Regions from separate parts of the Achromobacter sp. ISS7 genome, predicted to be linked through region 2. Evidence: predicted binding sites of a transcription regulator. Region 2 holds the regulator's gene; the other holds the start of a gene.
The links. The regulator FliA, encoded in region 2, starts transcription of late flagellar genes. The targets are predictions, from matches to a motif close to CTAAAGTTTNNNNNNNNNNNGCCGNTA.

Region 1 (7,686 bases), 5.0 Mb from region 2:
GCTTGAGCACCGTGGCGTGTTCGGTCGGCAACGCGATGCGGTAGCGCACGCTGCGCAGCGGCAGCCACAGCACGCCGCGCGGCGGATGCGCGGCGATGGTCAGCGCCGCCGGCAACCGGCCGGTGCTGACCTGCTCGGCCAGCACCACGGTGGGCTGGATCTGCGTCTTCAATTCGATCAGCGGCAGCCGCTGCGTGATGGCCGCGGCCAGCTCGCCCAGCCGCAGGAAGTCGGGTTTTTCGCTGGGCAGGCCCAGCTCCACCACGCCCTGCAGGCTGCCCTGCAGCTGCTGCGCCTCGGACTTGAATTGCGCGCCCAGCACCAGCAGCGATTCGGCGGTGGGCAACAGCATCTCGCCGGCCTTGGCCAGCGCCAGCCGTCCGCCGCTGCGGTCGAACAGGGCCACCCCCAGGCTCTGTTCGAGCGCCTTGATCTGCGCGGTGACAGCGGGCTGGGTCAGCGACAGCGCTTCGGCGGCCCGCGTCAGGTTGCCCAGGCGGGCGACCGTGACGAAGGCGCGGATCTGATAGATTTTCATGCCGCCTTTGTAGGGGAAGCGGGCTCAGGCGGCAAGCAGCCGCACCTGGGTCGGCTCCAGCCCGATCGACACCGGCGCGCCCACCGGGAAGGGCGACAGCCCCGCCAGGTGCGACTGGTCGGCCGTCAGGCGCTGTTCGCCGATCTGCACCTGGTAGCGGGTGAATTCGCCCAGGAACTCGCTGCTTTCCACCACGCCCGGCAGCCACACGTAGCGCGCGTCGCCCAGCCCGTCGGCCATCTCGATCTGCACCGTGTGCGGCCGGAAACTGGCCGCCAGGCGCTGCGCCGCCGGGGCTTCGGCGGCCAACGGCAGGTGCAGGTCGCCCACGCCTTCCACCGCCAGCACCACGCTGCCGCTGGTGCGCTCGCGCACCTCGCCCTCCAGCACGTTCATGGTGCCGACGAAATTGGCCACGAAGCGGTTCACCGGGTAATCGAACAGCGTGCTGGGCGCGCCGATCTGCTGCACCACGCCGTGGTCCAGCACCGCCATGCGATCGGCGGTGGTCATGGCCTCTTCCTGGTCGTGGGTGACGAAGATGGTGGTGATGCCGAGCCGCCGCTGCAGGCTCAGCAGGTCCTGGCGCATCTGCACGCGCAGCTTCTTGTCCAGGTTGGACAGCGGCTCGTCCAGCAGCAGCACCTGCGGCTCGATCACGATGGTGCGCGCCAGCGCCACGCGCTGCTGCTGGCCGCCGGACAGCTGGTTGGGGCGGCGGCGGGCGTATTGCGACAGTCCCACCAGTTCCAGCGCGGCCTCGACCTTGGCGCGGATCTGCTCGCGCGGCAGCTTGCGTTCGACCAGCCCGAACGCGACGTTGTCCCACACCGTCATGTGCGGCCACAGCGCGTAGTTCTGGAACACCATGCCGATGTTGCGGTTCCACGGCGGGATGGCGCTGATGTCCTTGCCGTCCACCAGCAACTGCCCGGCGTCCTGCCGGTTGAAGCCCGCGATCAGGCGCAGCAGGGTGGACTTGCCCGAGCCGGACGGCCCCAGCAGGGCGAAGAACTCACCCGGTTCGATGCTGATGTTGACGTCCTTGAGCACTTCCGTCTTGCCGTACGACAGCCGGATGTTGCGGCATTCAACGCTGACTTTCTTCATGTCGATTCCCCTTGGTTCAGGCCGTCTCGTCGTGGCGCGCCGGCCGCTGGCGCGACTGGGCCCGCTCGACCAGCAAGTGCGAGACATACGTGCCGATGGCGACCGCGGCCACCGCCAGCACGCCCAACGCGGCGCCCGGGCCGCGGCCCGCCGCGCTCTGCATGTACAGATAGATGCCATAGCTCATCGGCGCCTGGCTGTCCTTGGTGACCAGCATGATGGTGGCCGACAGCTCCACGGCCGCGGTCACGAAGCTGGTCACGAAGCCGGCCAGCATGCCGCCGGCCATCAGCGGCACCACCACGCGCCGGATGGTGCGCATCCGCGTCGCGCCCAGCGATTGCGCCGCTTCCTCGAGCGATACGTTGATCTGCTGCAACGCGGCCACGCACGAACGCAGCGCGTAGGGCAGCCGCCGCACCGAGTACGCGATCATGATGATGATCCACGACGAGGTCAGCAGCGTGCCGGTGCCCGGGATCTCCACGCCGCGGAAGGTGCGCAGCAGCCCGATCGCCAGCACGATGCCCGGGATCGCCAGCGCCGCCGAGGCCAGGAAGTCCAGCCACTGGCGCGCCGGCAGTCGGGTGCGCAGCATCAGGTAGGCGATGGCGGTGCCCAGGATCACGTCCACGCCCGCCGCCAGGCCGCAGTAGAGCAGTGTGTTGGCGATCATGCCCTGCGACTCGCTGAACACCGCGCTGTAGTGCGCCAGCGTATACCCGTCGGGCAGCGGCGCGAAGCTCCAGACGCTCGCCAGCGACAGCAGCAGCACGCCTATGTGCGGCGACAGCACCAGCAGCAGAACCAGGGCGATCCAGCCATACGCCAGCACGCTTTCGGCGGGGCGCAGCTTGCGCTTCTGGATCGAGTTGCCGCCTTTCTGCAGCGTGGAATAGTCGCGTCCCTTGAGCACCCGCGCCGACAGCCATAGCGCCAGGATCGAGAAGGCGATCATGATGACGCTGATGACGTAGCCCAGCGGATCCTCCAGCCCCACCTGCGTGATGCGCAGATAGGCCTGCGGCGCCAGCATGTTGGTGGTGCCCAGCACCAGCGGCGTGCCGAGGTCGTCGAACACCTTGACGAACACCAGCGAGGTGCCGGCCACGTAGCCCGGCAGCGCCAGCGGGAAGATCACCCGGCGGAACAGCCGGAAGCCGCGCGCGCCCAGGTTGAAGGCGGCTTCTTCCATGGCGCCGTCGATATTGCGCAAGGCCACCACCAGGTTCATCAGGATGAACGGGAAGTAGTGCAGCGCCTCGACGAAGATGACGCCGTTCAGCCCTTCCATGAATGGAATGGTGAAGCCGAACCAGTCGTTCAGCAGCAGGTTGACGCTGCCCGAGCGGCCGAAGATCAGCTGCATCGCCACCGCGCCGACGAAGGGCGGCATGATGAGCGGCAGCACGCCCAGCGTCTGGATGATGAGCGCGCCGCGAAAGTCGAAGCGCACCGTGAAGTACGCCAGCGGCACCGCGATCAGCGAGGCCAGCAGCGCCGACCAGCCCGCCACGTAGAGGCTGTTGAAGAACGCCTCCAGCATCAGCGGCTGGTTGAAGAACGCGCCGAAGTGGCCGATGGTGAAGCCGCCGTCGGCGTTGACGAAGGCGCTGTAGAACACCGTGCCCACCGGCACGGCCAGGAACAGCGCCAGGAAACCCAGCACCAGGAGCGCGGCCAGCACGGGGCCGGCGGGCAGGCGTGAATGGCCCGGAAGATTCATCGAGATTCCCGTAATGGTTCAAGACAGGCCGCCCGCGGCGGGGCGGCGGCCGGACGGGGCGAGCCCCCCGTCCGGCGCGAGCCGGGCCTACAGCGCCGCGGCTTCCCGCGCCAGCTTCACGGCCTGCTCATAATTGCTCTTGGCCGTGCCGTTCCATTCGCCTTCCAGCTTGGTGATCTGCTGGTTGACCGCGGCGTCCTTCTTGTTGCCGCTGAAGATCTTCAGGAACTCGGGGTCGGCGGCCTGCTTGCCGTCGACCAGCGGCGCCCAGGCCAGCTTGCGGGCCTGCGCCAGCAGTTCGGCCGGCTTGCCGCTCTTGCCCTTGTCGCCGAGCTTGGCCTCGGCGTCGTAGATCGCCTTGGTTGCCGCCTGCAATTCCTTCAGGCGGAACGTGACGGTCTGGTCGTACAGCGACTGCACCACGTAGTAGCGCGTCTGCGACAGGTCGGCGTTGAACTGCACCTTGCTGCGACGCGCGATCTCGGCCGGGTCGGGATAGCCCTGCGGCACCTTGCCGGCCAGCGCCGAATACGGCAGCACCGGCAGGCGCGAGATCTTCGGCTCCAGCAGCAGCTCCTGGCCCGCCTGGCTGAGCGTGAAGGCGATGAACTTCTTGCCTTCCTCGGTATTCTTGGCGCCGTCGATCAGCGCGATGTTGGCCGGCACGATGGCGGTCTCGGAGGGATAGACGAACTCCACCGGGAACTTCGAATACTTGCTCGACAGGCCGAAGAAGTCGATCACCGGCCCCGCGCCGAACTGGCCGTTGTTGACGCCGTCCGGCACGCCGAACGAGCGCTCGGTCACGGCGCTGCTGTTGCCCGACATGCGCAGCAGCGTGTTCCAGCCGTCGTCCCAGCCTTCGCCCTGCAGGATGGTCTCGACCGTCAGGTGCATGGTCCCCGAGCGCGACGGCGAGGTGATGCCGACGTGGCCGAACCAGTGCGGCGCCAGCAGGTCCTTCCATTCGACCGGCGCGGGAATCTTGTGCGCCGCGATGTAGCGCGTGTTGTAGACGATGCCGTAGCCGGCCAGCGCCTGGCCCAGGTACATGCCGCCCGGGTCGTTGATGGGGTAGTTGCCGATCTTGTCCGGCACGTCCTTGTTGGCCACATCCGACGACTTGGCCAGCAGCTTGTCGCGGCCCAGCACCTCGAAGGCGTCCGGCGCGCTGGCCCAGAACACTTCCGGACGCTGGCCGGCCGGCGTCTCGCGCACGTAGGCGATGCCGGACACGGTGTTCTTGTTGAGGATTTCCAGCGTGATGCCGGGGTTGGCCTTCTCGAACGCGGTCTTGTAGGCCTGGGTCAAATCTTTGGGGAACGACGTGATCACCGTGACGGTGCCCGCCAGGGCGGGGGCGGCGCAGGCGGCCAGCAGCGCCCCTGCAAGGGCTGTGCGCATTGCATGCATGGTTTGTCTCCGTGGTTTTTCGATTTGTCCGGAGACCTTAGCGGCTGCATGCGCCGCCAGTCCAATCACAAATTTTGATGCGCGCCATCAGCCCGGCGGGCATTCGGGAGAACCCGCGGGAAGGAAGCTAGGCCGTGGCCGAGACGCCGCCGTTGGCCTTGGCCATCGCCTTGACCTTCTCGGTCATCACCTTCTGGATCTGGCCCATGATCTGCTGCGCCTGTCCGTTCAACGCCTGCAGCTGGGTGGCTTTCTGTTCCGCCGACGCATTGCTGTCGCGCACGCGTGCGATCTGCTCCATGACGCGCTTGAGCTGGCGTTGCAGCTCCTTGATCACCTGGGTGTAATAGTCGTCGTTTTCGGACGATTCGGTTTCCTCGGCCTGGCCCACCTTCTTGGCGCCGGCGCTGTTGACGCGGATCTTGCCGTCGGGCGTGACCGTGACGCCTGGATCGCCGGCCTTGGCGTCCTTGGCCTCCTTGTTGGCCTGGATCTTCTGTGCCCACAGGTCGGCCATGCTGCCGATGCGCGAGGTCCCGCTGATGGAATCGATGGCCATGAAGGTCTCCGGGGGAGAGGATTGACTGGGGTTTCCACTAATACGGCATTCCGGCGGGGAACTTAAGTTGCCGCCCGTTCCCGGCCCCCTTTACACTGGCGCCCGCTCACACCAATCACTCCCGGGGATTCCATGTCCAATTCCTATTTTCCGCGCTGGCGCCTGGCGGACGACGCCCAGCCCGGCGTCATCATCGCCCCCGACGAACGGCTGTCCTGGCCCAAGAACGTGGCCATGGGCGCCCAGCACGTGGTGGCGATGTTCGGCTCCACCGTGCTGGCGCCGCTGCTGATGGGTTTCGATCCCAACGTCGCCATTCTGATGTCGGGCATCGGCACGCTGATCTTCTTCCTGTTCGTCGGCGGCCGCGTGCCCAGCTACCTGGGCTCCAGTTTCGCCTTCATCGGCGGCGTCATCGCCGTCACGGGCTATGCCGGCGGCGGCGCCAACGCCAACATCGGCGTGGCGCTGGGCGCCATCATCGCCTGCGGCCTGGCGTATACGCTGATCGGCGTCCTGGTCTGGATCGCCAATGGCCGCGCCGGCGGCGGCGCCAACTGGATCGACACCCTGATGCCGCCGGTGGTGACCGGCGCGGTGGTCGCGGTGATCGGCCTGAACCTGGCGCCGATCGCCGCCAAGGGCGCCATGGGCGCCTCGGGCTTCGACAGCGCCATGGCCATCGTCACCATCCTGTGCGTGGGCGGCATCGCCGTCTATACCAAGGGCATGGTGCAGCGCCTGCTGATCCTGGTCGGCCTGATCCTGGCCTGCGTGGTCTACGCCATCTGCGCCAACGGCCTGAACCTGGGCAAGCCGATCGACTTCTCGGCCGTGTCGGCCGCCGCCTGGTTCGGCCTGCCGCACTTCGCCGCGCCGGTCTTCAAGGCCGAGGCCATGGGCCTGATCGTGCCGGTGGCCATCATCCTGGTCGCCGAGAACCTGGGCCACGTCAAGGCCGTCAGCGCCATGACCGGCCAGGACCTGGACCGCTACCTGGGCCGCGCCTTCGTCGGCGACGGCGTGGCGACGATGGTCTCGGGCGCCGTCGGCGGCACCGGCGTCACCACCTACGCCGAGAACATCGGCGTGATGGCGGTGACCCGCATCTATTCGACGCTGGTGTTCGTCATCGCCGCGCTGATCGCCATTGTGCTGGGGTTCTCGCCCAAGTTCGGCGCCTTGATCCAGACCATTCCCGGGCCCGTGCTGGGCGGCATGTCGGTGGTGGTGTTCGGCCTGATCGCCATCGCCGGGGCCCGCATCTGGGTGGTGAACCAGGTCGACTTCAGCGACAACCGCAACCTGATCGTGGCCGCGGTCACGCTGGTGCTGGGCGCGGGTGACTTCACCGTCAAGCTGGGCAACTTCACGCTGGGCGGCATCGGTACCGCGACCTTCGGCGCGATCATCCTGTACGCGCTGCTGCGCCGCAAGAAGTAGGGCGGGGCGGCGCAAGGGGCAGCCATGGCTTGCTTTTGCGCCGGTCCCGCGAACTGGCCGGGCGTCGCGCCCGGCCGGCTTCCTTCAGGGGCATGAGCGGGACCGGCCGCGGCCGGTCCGCTCGCCTCAGGAGCGCGACAGCCGCGAGGCCGGCGTCCTGCCGCCGACCTGCACTGGCGCCACCTCGATCACCTGGCCCGACTGGGTCTTGAAGACCGAGGTCGCTTCCGCCAGGCGCCGCGCCTGGTCCTCCATGGCCGAGGCGGCGGCCGAGGCCTCTTCCACCAGCGCGGCGTTCTGCTGCGTCACCTCGTCCATCTGCGAGACCGCCAGGCTGACCTGGTCGATGCCGCCGGCCTGCTGGGCCGAGGCCGCCGAGATCTCGCCCATGATGTCGGCCACCCGCTGCACCGAGATCACGATTTCCTCCATGGTCTGCCCGGCCGCCGACACCTGGGACGAGCCGGCCGCGACGGTCTCGACCGAGGTTTCGATCAGGGCCTTGATCTCCTTGGCCGCCTGGGCGGCGCGCTGCGCCAGGGTGCGCACCTCGCCCGCCACCACGGCGAAGCCCTTGCCCTGTTCGCCGGCGCGGGCCGCCTCCACGGCGGCATTCAGCGCCAGGATATTGGTCTGGAAGGCGATGCCGTCGATCACCGAGACGATATCGGCGATGCGCCGCGAACTCTCGGAAATGCCCTGCATGGTGGCCACCACCTGGCCGACCGTGTGGCCGCCGCGCTGCGCCACCTCCATGCTCACCGCCGCCAGCTGGTTGGCCTGGGCGGCGTTGTCGGCGTTCTGCTTGACTGTGGCGGCCAGTTCTTCCATGGTCGAGGCGGTCTCTTCCAGCGCGGCCGCCTGTTCCTCGGTGCGGGTCGACAGGTTGGCGTTGCC
Region 2 (7,686 bases):
GAAGGTTTTCAAGCAGGTGGGTGGTGCCCGCCAGCTGGTTGAAACAGCCGAACGTCGCCGCGCCGCCCTTGATCGAGTGGGCCGCGCGGAAAATGGCATTGAGCTGCTCGATGTCGGGCGCGCCGACGTCGAGCTCGAGCAGCAACTGCTCCATTTGCGCGAGCAGTTCGTCCGCCTCGTCGAAAAAGGTCTCGTAAAACTGACTGAGGTCCAAACCAGAACTCATGACCCGTACGCCTTCATAAATGAACTTGCCTACGCGCCGGATTGCTCGTCGAGCAATTCGGACGCCAATTCCACCAGCACATCGGGATCGACCGGCTTGGACAGCCAGCCGCACACGCCCAGATCCCGAGCCGCCATCTTGCTATCCACGTCGTCTTCGGTGGTCAGCACCAGCACCGGCACGTCCAGGTACTGTTCCTGTTCGCGCAGGCCCTGGATCAATTGCAGGCCGCCCATCACGGGCATGTTCCAGTCGCTCACCACCAGGTCCACCGGATGGCTTTTGGCCACCTCCAGCGCTTCCTGGCCGTTTCCGGCCGTCAATACCTTCCATCCCGCGCCCGTCAGCGTCGCCTGGACGATCATTCTCATCGTCGCCGAATCGTCCGCCACCAGAATCGTTGCCGCCATTGCTATCGAGCCCCTTCGGCGGGCGGCGTTGCCGCCGCGTCGCCTTGCTTGGTTGCCGTCGTGGCCTGGGTGGCGGTGTTCACCGCCTCCACGGCCGATCCAACCTCGCGGGCATCCTTGGCGCTGACGTCCGCTGCCGCGGCGTTCTCGTTTTCGATGCGCCGCTGGGTGCTCTGGTTGAGCACCACTAGGCTGATACGTCTATTAACGGCCGCATATGGATCATCTTTAACGAGGCTCATGCTCGAGGACAGGCCCTGGATGCGCATGACCTTGCTTTCGTTCATGCCGCCGGCCACCAGTTCCTGGCGCGAGGCGTTGGCACGATCGGCCGAGAGTTCCCAGTTGCTGTAGGCACGCTCGCCGCGGGCGTACTGCGACGCGTCGGTGTGGCCCGAGATGCTGACCTTGTTGGGCAGCTCGTTCAGCACCGGCCCCAATTCACGCAGGATGTCGCGCATGTACGGCTGCACTTCGGCGCGGCCGGTGGCGAACATGGGGCGGTTCTGGTTGTCGATGATCTGGATCCGCAGGCCTTCGGTGGTCAGGTCGATCAGCAATTGGGGCCGGAAGCTCTTGAGCACCGGGCTGTTCTCGATGACGTTTTCCAGCCGCTTCTTGAGGTTTTCCAGGCGATGCTGGTCGCGCCGCTCGGCGTCGCCCATGGGCTGGGCCTCGACCCGGTTGCCCTGGGCGCGGCGCTCGTCGCCGTCGCTGCGCAGGGGGTCGCGGCCGCCGCCGGGGACCGCGCTGGTCTCGGCCGAACTGCTGGGACCGCCGGTCAGCGCCACGCGCAGGGGCATGCGGAAGTATTCGGCGATGCCCTTGAGTTCCTCGCGCGGCACGATGCTGATCAGCCACATCACCAGGAAGAACGCCATCATCGCCGTGATGAAGTCGGCGTAGGCGATCTTCCAGCTGCCGCCGTGGTGTCCGCCGCCGTGGACCTTCTTGCGGCGGATCACCACACGGTGGTTGTTTACCGTGCTCATGGCCCGCTCCGTCAGGCCTTGGCGGTGGACTTGGTCTGCCGGACGTGCTCTTCCAGCTCACCGAAAGTCGGACGCACCGACGAATACAGCACCTTGCGGCCGAATTCCACCGCCAGCTGCGGCGGGTAGCCGTTCATGCTGGCCAGCAGCGTGGTCTTGATACATTCCAGCACCTTCATGGCCTCGTCCGTGCGGCGCTCGATGCGCGAGGCCAGCGGGCCGACGAAGCCGTAGGCCAGCAGAATGCCCAGGAAGGTGCCGACCATGGCCTTGGAGATCAGGTCGCCGAGAATGGCGGGCGGCTGGTCGACGGCGGCCAGCGCCTTGATCACGCCCAGCACCGCGGCCACGATACCGAACGCCGGCAGGCCGTCGGCCATCTGCCGGATCATGCTCGCGGGCACTTCGCGCTCGTGGCGGTAGGTCTCGATTTCCTCGTCCATGAGCGTTTCGATCTCGAACGAGCTCATGTTGCCGCTGATCATGATGCGCAGGTAGTCCGTGATGAACTCCATGAGCTTCTCGTCTTTGGCGATGCGCGGATACTCGCTGAAGATCGGGCTGGAGGCCGGATCCTCGATGTGCGATTCGATGGCCATCAGGCCTTCGCGGCGCGCCTTGTTCAGCAGCACGTACAGGAGCGCCATGAGCTCCATGTAGACGTCCTTGCCGTAGCGCGAGCTTTTCAGCGTGTCGGGCAGTGCCTTCTTGACCAGCATCAGCGACTTCTTGCTGTTGCCGGCCAGGAACGCGCCGAAGGCCGCGCCGAAGATCAACGTCAATTCGAACGGCTGGTAAAGCGCGCCCATGTGGCCGCCCAGCGCTACGAAGCTGCCGATGACCGACACGATCACCACTAGAAAACCGATAACAATCAACACATCAGGCCCCTGCCAACGAAGTCTAAAACCGGCGTCAATGATCCCCTGTTCCCCCCGACCCAAAAAGGCGGGTTACGGGGAGTTTTCCAGGGCTTTTGATGTATTTGGACGCGCCGCTCAGGAGCGGGCGGCGTCTACGGCTGGCGCGGGACGGCTGCCCGCGCGCGCCTTGGCGGCGGCGCGGGTCTTGCCGGCCCGGGGTGGCGGACGGCAGATCGCGCACACGAAATCCGACTGCGGATCATGCGCATGCGCGATGAAATGCCCGCCGCACTGGCGGCAGGCGGAAAGCTGCAGCATGCCGCTGTCGAAGAACCGCACCAGCATCCAGGCCCGGGTGAAGCTCAGCACGGGCTCGGCGGATTCGGCGTTGTCCACGCCGGCGTTCTCGAGATAGAGGCGGTACGCGTCGATGATGGCGCGGATGCCCTTGCTGCTGGTGCGCGTATTCAGGAACGAATAGACGTTGTAGAACAGCGAGGAATGGATATTCGGCAACCAGGTCATGAACCAGTCGACCGAAAACGGCAGCATGCCCTTCGGTGGCGAGCAGCCGCGGATTTCGCGGTAAAGACGTGCCAGGCGGTCGTGGCTGAGGCTGGTTTCAGCCTCCAACACCTGCAGCCGCGCGCCCAGAGTGATCATGGAGCTGGCTAGCAGGATGTCATCCGCTTCCTGCGAAACGCTCTTGGTGGCCATTACACGTGTCCGAGTGGAAATCGACAGGCCGTCAGGCCAGTTCTTCAACAGGTTGCTTGGCCAGCAGGATCGTCGCGTGCGCTTGCTGCAGCGCGCCGCCCAGCACATCGTGGGTCAGGGCGGACAGCAGGCTGTAGTCGTCGAAACGGAAACGGCACAGGAGCGAACTGGAGCTGGCCAGCTTCACCAGCTGAGCCGGAGAAAGACGCATCAGGATGTCGGCAACCTCGTTGCTGAAACCCAGGCGGAACATCGATGCAGCATAGTCATCGCGCAGCATGCGCTGTGCGAGAAGAAGGTAGGACAGATTCACTTCACGGATATCTGCCAGCAAAGAATTTTCGACTTGTTGCACGCCCGACTCCCTATTCCCTATCCCACCGAAGGGGCTTGATAACCAAGGACAATGGCAACGTTTGTTGCACAGTATCCGCTGCATCCTGTTTTAATGCGAAATGTATCATTTGTTCGCAATTTAAGTAAAATTTACCACAGGTCATGTCATTTTCTATGACTTATATGACAAATCTTTGTTGATATCGCGCAACTTGAGACTTTAGATACACCTTGACATAGAAAGTCCTGGCAAATGTACGTCAATTTGGCAAATAAGCATTCAAAACGTTGCGTGCTTTAAGGAATGAAATACCGACTTTTGCCGACAATGACACCTTGCCGATCACAAAATATTGCTAGCTTTAGCGTAGCCGCGCGTTTGTCGACAATGTCGCAAATTGACAACAACCGACAATGCGTCACGATGGACACCGCCTGACATTCCCGCAATGCCCCACGCAGATGACAGCTTGGTCGAATATGCCCCGCTAGTGCGGAAGCTGGCCCTGCAATTGCTCGCCCGGCTGCCGGCCAGCGTCGAACTCGACGACCTGATCCAAGCCGGCATGATCGGCCTCCTGGACGCCGTGCGCCGCTACCAGGAAACCGCCGACGCCCAGTTCGAGACCTACGCCACGACCCGCATCCGCGGCGCCATGCTCGACGAGCTGCGGGGCCAGGACTGGCTGCCGCGCAGCGTGCGCGCCAAGGCCCGCAAGATCGAACAGGCCATCCAGCAACTCGAACAACGCCTGATGCGCGCGCCCTCCGAGGCCGAGATCGCGCAGCAGATGGAGATGCCGCTGGCTGAATATCAGACGCTGTTGCACGACGCCCAGGGCGTGCAGATCGTCCACTACGAAGACTTCGCCACCGAGCCCGACGCGGCGTCGGGCCAGACCGACTGGACCGCCACGCTGAATCACGGCACCGCCGGCGGCAACCCGCTGGACTCGCTGCTGGCCGGCGATTTCCGCCAGGCGCTGATCCTGGCCATCGACACCCTGCCCGACCGCGAGAAACTGCTGTTGTCGCTGTGCTACGAGCAGGGCCTGAACCTGAAGGAAATCGGCGCGATCATGAACGTGACCGAGGCCCGCGTCTGCCAACTGCGCTCGCAGGCGACGGCGCGCATCCGCGCCAAGCTGCGCGAACAGGCCTGGCAACACCTGCCCCAGGAGGGGCAGATCGCGCAGATAATCTAGGACTGACGGCGCACTGCGGCCGGAATTCCAGGGAAATCGGACGTTATTCATCCCATTACGCCGCGCGCGCCCTTGTTAGCCTTGCAGGCTGACACCAATAAGGTGCGCACGGCGATCCGCCGCCGGCCGCGCACCGCGATCCCTGGAATTTCGCCATGAGCGCACCCGACGTCCTGACGCAGGCCATTTCCGACGCCTACGACGAAACCCCGTATATCTCGCTGCCGTTCTCCTATACGTCGCCGGGCAACCTGCGCGCGGTCGCCCGCCTCTACCAACTCGAGGCGCCGGCGCTGGAACAGGCGCGGGTGCTGGAACTGGGCTGCGCCGCCGGCGGCAACCTGCTGCCGTTCGCGCTGGCCTATCCCGAGGCCCAGGTCGTCGGCATCGACCTGTCGCCGCAGCAGATCGACGCGGGCCGCCAGACCGCGGAAGCGGCCGGCGCGCGCAATCTGGACCTGCGGGCCATGAGCCTGACGGACATCACCGCCGATTTCGGCGTCTTCGACTACATCATCTGCCACGGCGTGTTCAGCTGGGTGCCCCCGGAAGTGCGCGACGCCATCTTCCGCATCTGCCGCGAGAACCTCGCGCCGCAGGGCGTGGCCTACGTCAGCTACAACACCTATCCGGGCTGGAAGGCGTCGGACGTCATCCGCGACGCCATGATCCTGAACAGCTTCGGCGCCGAAACGCCGCAGGAAAAGGTGGCCCGCGCCAAGGACATGCTGGAACTGATCGAGGGCGGCCTGTGGCAGAACAACCCGCTGCGCTCGGCGCTGCAGCAGGCCGCCAGCAAATTGCGCGGCCAGACCGACCACTATCTGCTGCATGAATACCTGGAGGCGATCAACACGCCCTGCTATTTCCTGGAATTCGCCGCGGCGGCGCAACAGGCCGGGCTGGCGTACGTGACGGACGCCGAACCGCAACTGACATTCCCGTCCACTTTCGGCGCCACGGTGGCGGTGGGCCTGAACGGGCTGTCGGTCAACGCCGGCCGGGAAATGCGCGAGCAATACCTGGACTTCGCCGTCGGCCGCTCGTTCCGCAAGAGCCTGCTGGTGCACGCCGAACGCGCCGGCGAGATCCTCGAGCAGCCCGAGGGCGGCGCCTTCGCCGCCATGCATTTCGCCGCCGACCTGACGCCGCTGGCGGGCGCGCCGGCCGGACAGCGGCAGTTCCGCACGGCGGCCGGCACCGCCATCACCACCCCGGATCCGGCCATGATCGCGCTGATGGAGACGCTGGCGCAGGCCTGGCCGCAATCGCTGCCGTTCGCCGCGCTGCTGGAAAGCCAGCGCGGACAGGCGGCCGACGCGTCGGCCGACGCCCTGGCCAACGCGATGATCGGCCACCTGGTGACGCTGGTGCAGGCCGGCGCCCTGCACTACCGCCTGGAACCGGTGGCCTACCAACCCGCGCAGGCCAAGCCGCGCCTGATCCCGGGCGCCCTGGAGTTACTACAAGAAGTAACAAAACCAGGTTGCCAGGTCGGCATGCACAGCCTCTGGCACCATCCGGTCACGGCGCCCACCGACGCCCTGCACCAATACCTGATGCGCCACATCGACGGCGAGCACAGCACCGCCGAACTGCGCACCCTGGCGCGCGACGCGCTGACCGCGGGACGCCACACGCACCCGGACGGCAAGTCCTACAAGGGCGCCCGCAACCTGGATCCGGTGGCCCAGGAAATCGTCAACAGCCTGCTGGCTGCCTTGCGCCGCACCGGCCTGCTGCTGCACTGACAGGCCCGTCCGGCGGCCGCCCTCCGGCCGTCGGATATGTCTGTATATAGTGCTGGCCACCCCGTCCAGCCGCCCGGCTAGAGCGTCAGACCAGTCTGTAAGTGGTATCCAACAACATTTTGCGAATACCAAAAAAAAGCCCTAAAGATTGATTTGCGACTGCCGTAATCCTTGCAACGGAGAAATTCGAAGACGCAAGAAATCGAATTCTTCCCGTTACAACGATGGGCGGCCCCGCTGCCCGGTTTGAAGAAGCCTTTCTCTCTTGGGAGCCTAAACATGGCTGCAGTCATTAACACCAACTACTTGTCGCTGGTTGCTCAGAACAACCTGAACAAGTCGCAATCCGCCCTGGGTACCGCCATCGAGCGTCTGTCGTCCGGCCTGCGCATCAACAGCGCCAAGGATGACGCCGCCGGTATGGCCATTGCCAACCGCTTCACCGCGAACGTCAAGGGCCTGACCCAAGCCGCTCGTAACGCCAACGACGGTATCTCGCTGGCCCAGACGACGGAAGGCGCCGCCTCCGAAATCAACACCCACCTGCAGCGCGTTCGCGAACTGTCGGTGCAAGCCGGCAACGGCAGCTACTCGCAAGAGCAGCTGAACTCGATGCAAGACGAAATCAACCAGCGTCTGTCCGACATCGACCGCATCTCGCAACAAACCGACTTCAACGGCGTGAAGGTCCTGTCGGCCAACGCCAAGCCCCTGACGCTGCAAGTCGGCGCCAACGACGGCGAAACCATCACCCTGAACCTGTCGGAAATCAGCGTCAAGACGCTGGGTCTGGACGGCTTCAACGTCAACGGCTCGGGCGTGACCCAGAACCGTTCGGCCACCGTGTCCGACCTGCAAGCCGCTGGTGGCACGACCGTCGCCGCCAACGAATGGCAAGTCACCACGACGCACGCCGCCGCGACCGCTGACCAAGTGTTCGGCAAGCTGCAGAACGGCAACAGCGTCACCGTGGGCACCGGTGCCGGCGCCACGACCTACACGTACGACGCCACCAACAAGAACTTCACGTTCACCGACAAGTCGGCCAGCGACGCCGCCTCCGTCACCGCCCTGGCCGTCTCGCTGCGCCCGGCAACCGGCACGACCACCGGCGTCTACACCCACGCCAACGGCAGCTCGTCGACCTCGTTCGACGTTGACGCGACCGGCAAGATCACGGTCGGTG

Region 1: a site for FliA is predicted at 5,387-5,413, ahead of AC1HFW_RS28300 (FlxA-like family protein). Genes of this name have one in related genera too.

Annotation. Positions count from the first base shown of each region.
Region 1 covers NZ_JAWRZD010000001.1:6,217,215-6,224,900, forward strand. Annotated here, with positions in the region: gene AC1HFW_RS28280 (LysR family transcriptional regulator) at 1-538, opposite strand, end outside; gene AC1HFW_RS28285 (ABC transporter ATP-binding protein) at 563-1,648, opposite strand; gene AC1HFW_RS28290 (ABC transporter permease) at 1,665-3,374, opposite strand; gene AC1HFW_RS28295 (ABC transporter substrate-binding protein) at 3,462-4,787, opposite strand; gene AC1HFW_RS28300 (FlxA-like family protein) at 4,915-5,346, opposite strand; gene AC1HFW_RS28305 (solute carrier family 23 protein) at 5,479-6,789, shown strand; gene AC1HFW_RS28310 (methyl-accepting chemotaxis protein) at 6,916-7,686, opposite strand, start outside.
Region 2 covers NZ_JAWRZD010000001.1:1,193,895-1,201,580, reverse strand. Annotated here, with positions in the region: gene cheA (chemotaxis protein CheA) at 1-226, opposite strand, end outside; gene AC1HFW_RS05535 (response regulator) at 256-636, opposite strand; gene motB (flagellar motor protein MotB) at 639-1,628, opposite strand; gene motA (flagellar motor stator protein MotA) at 1,640-2,509, opposite strand; gene flhC (flagellar transcriptional regulator FlhC) at 2,627-3,208, opposite strand; gene flhD (flagellar transcriptional regulator FlhD) at 3,240-3,563, opposite strand; gene AC1HFW_RS05510 (RNA polymerase sigma factor FliA) at 3,994-4,749, shown strand; gene AC1HFW_RS05505 (methyltransferase regulatory domain-containing protein) at 4,905-6,500, shown strand; gene AC1HFW_RS05500 (flagellin N-terminal helical domain-containing protein) at 6,780-7,686, shown strand, end outside.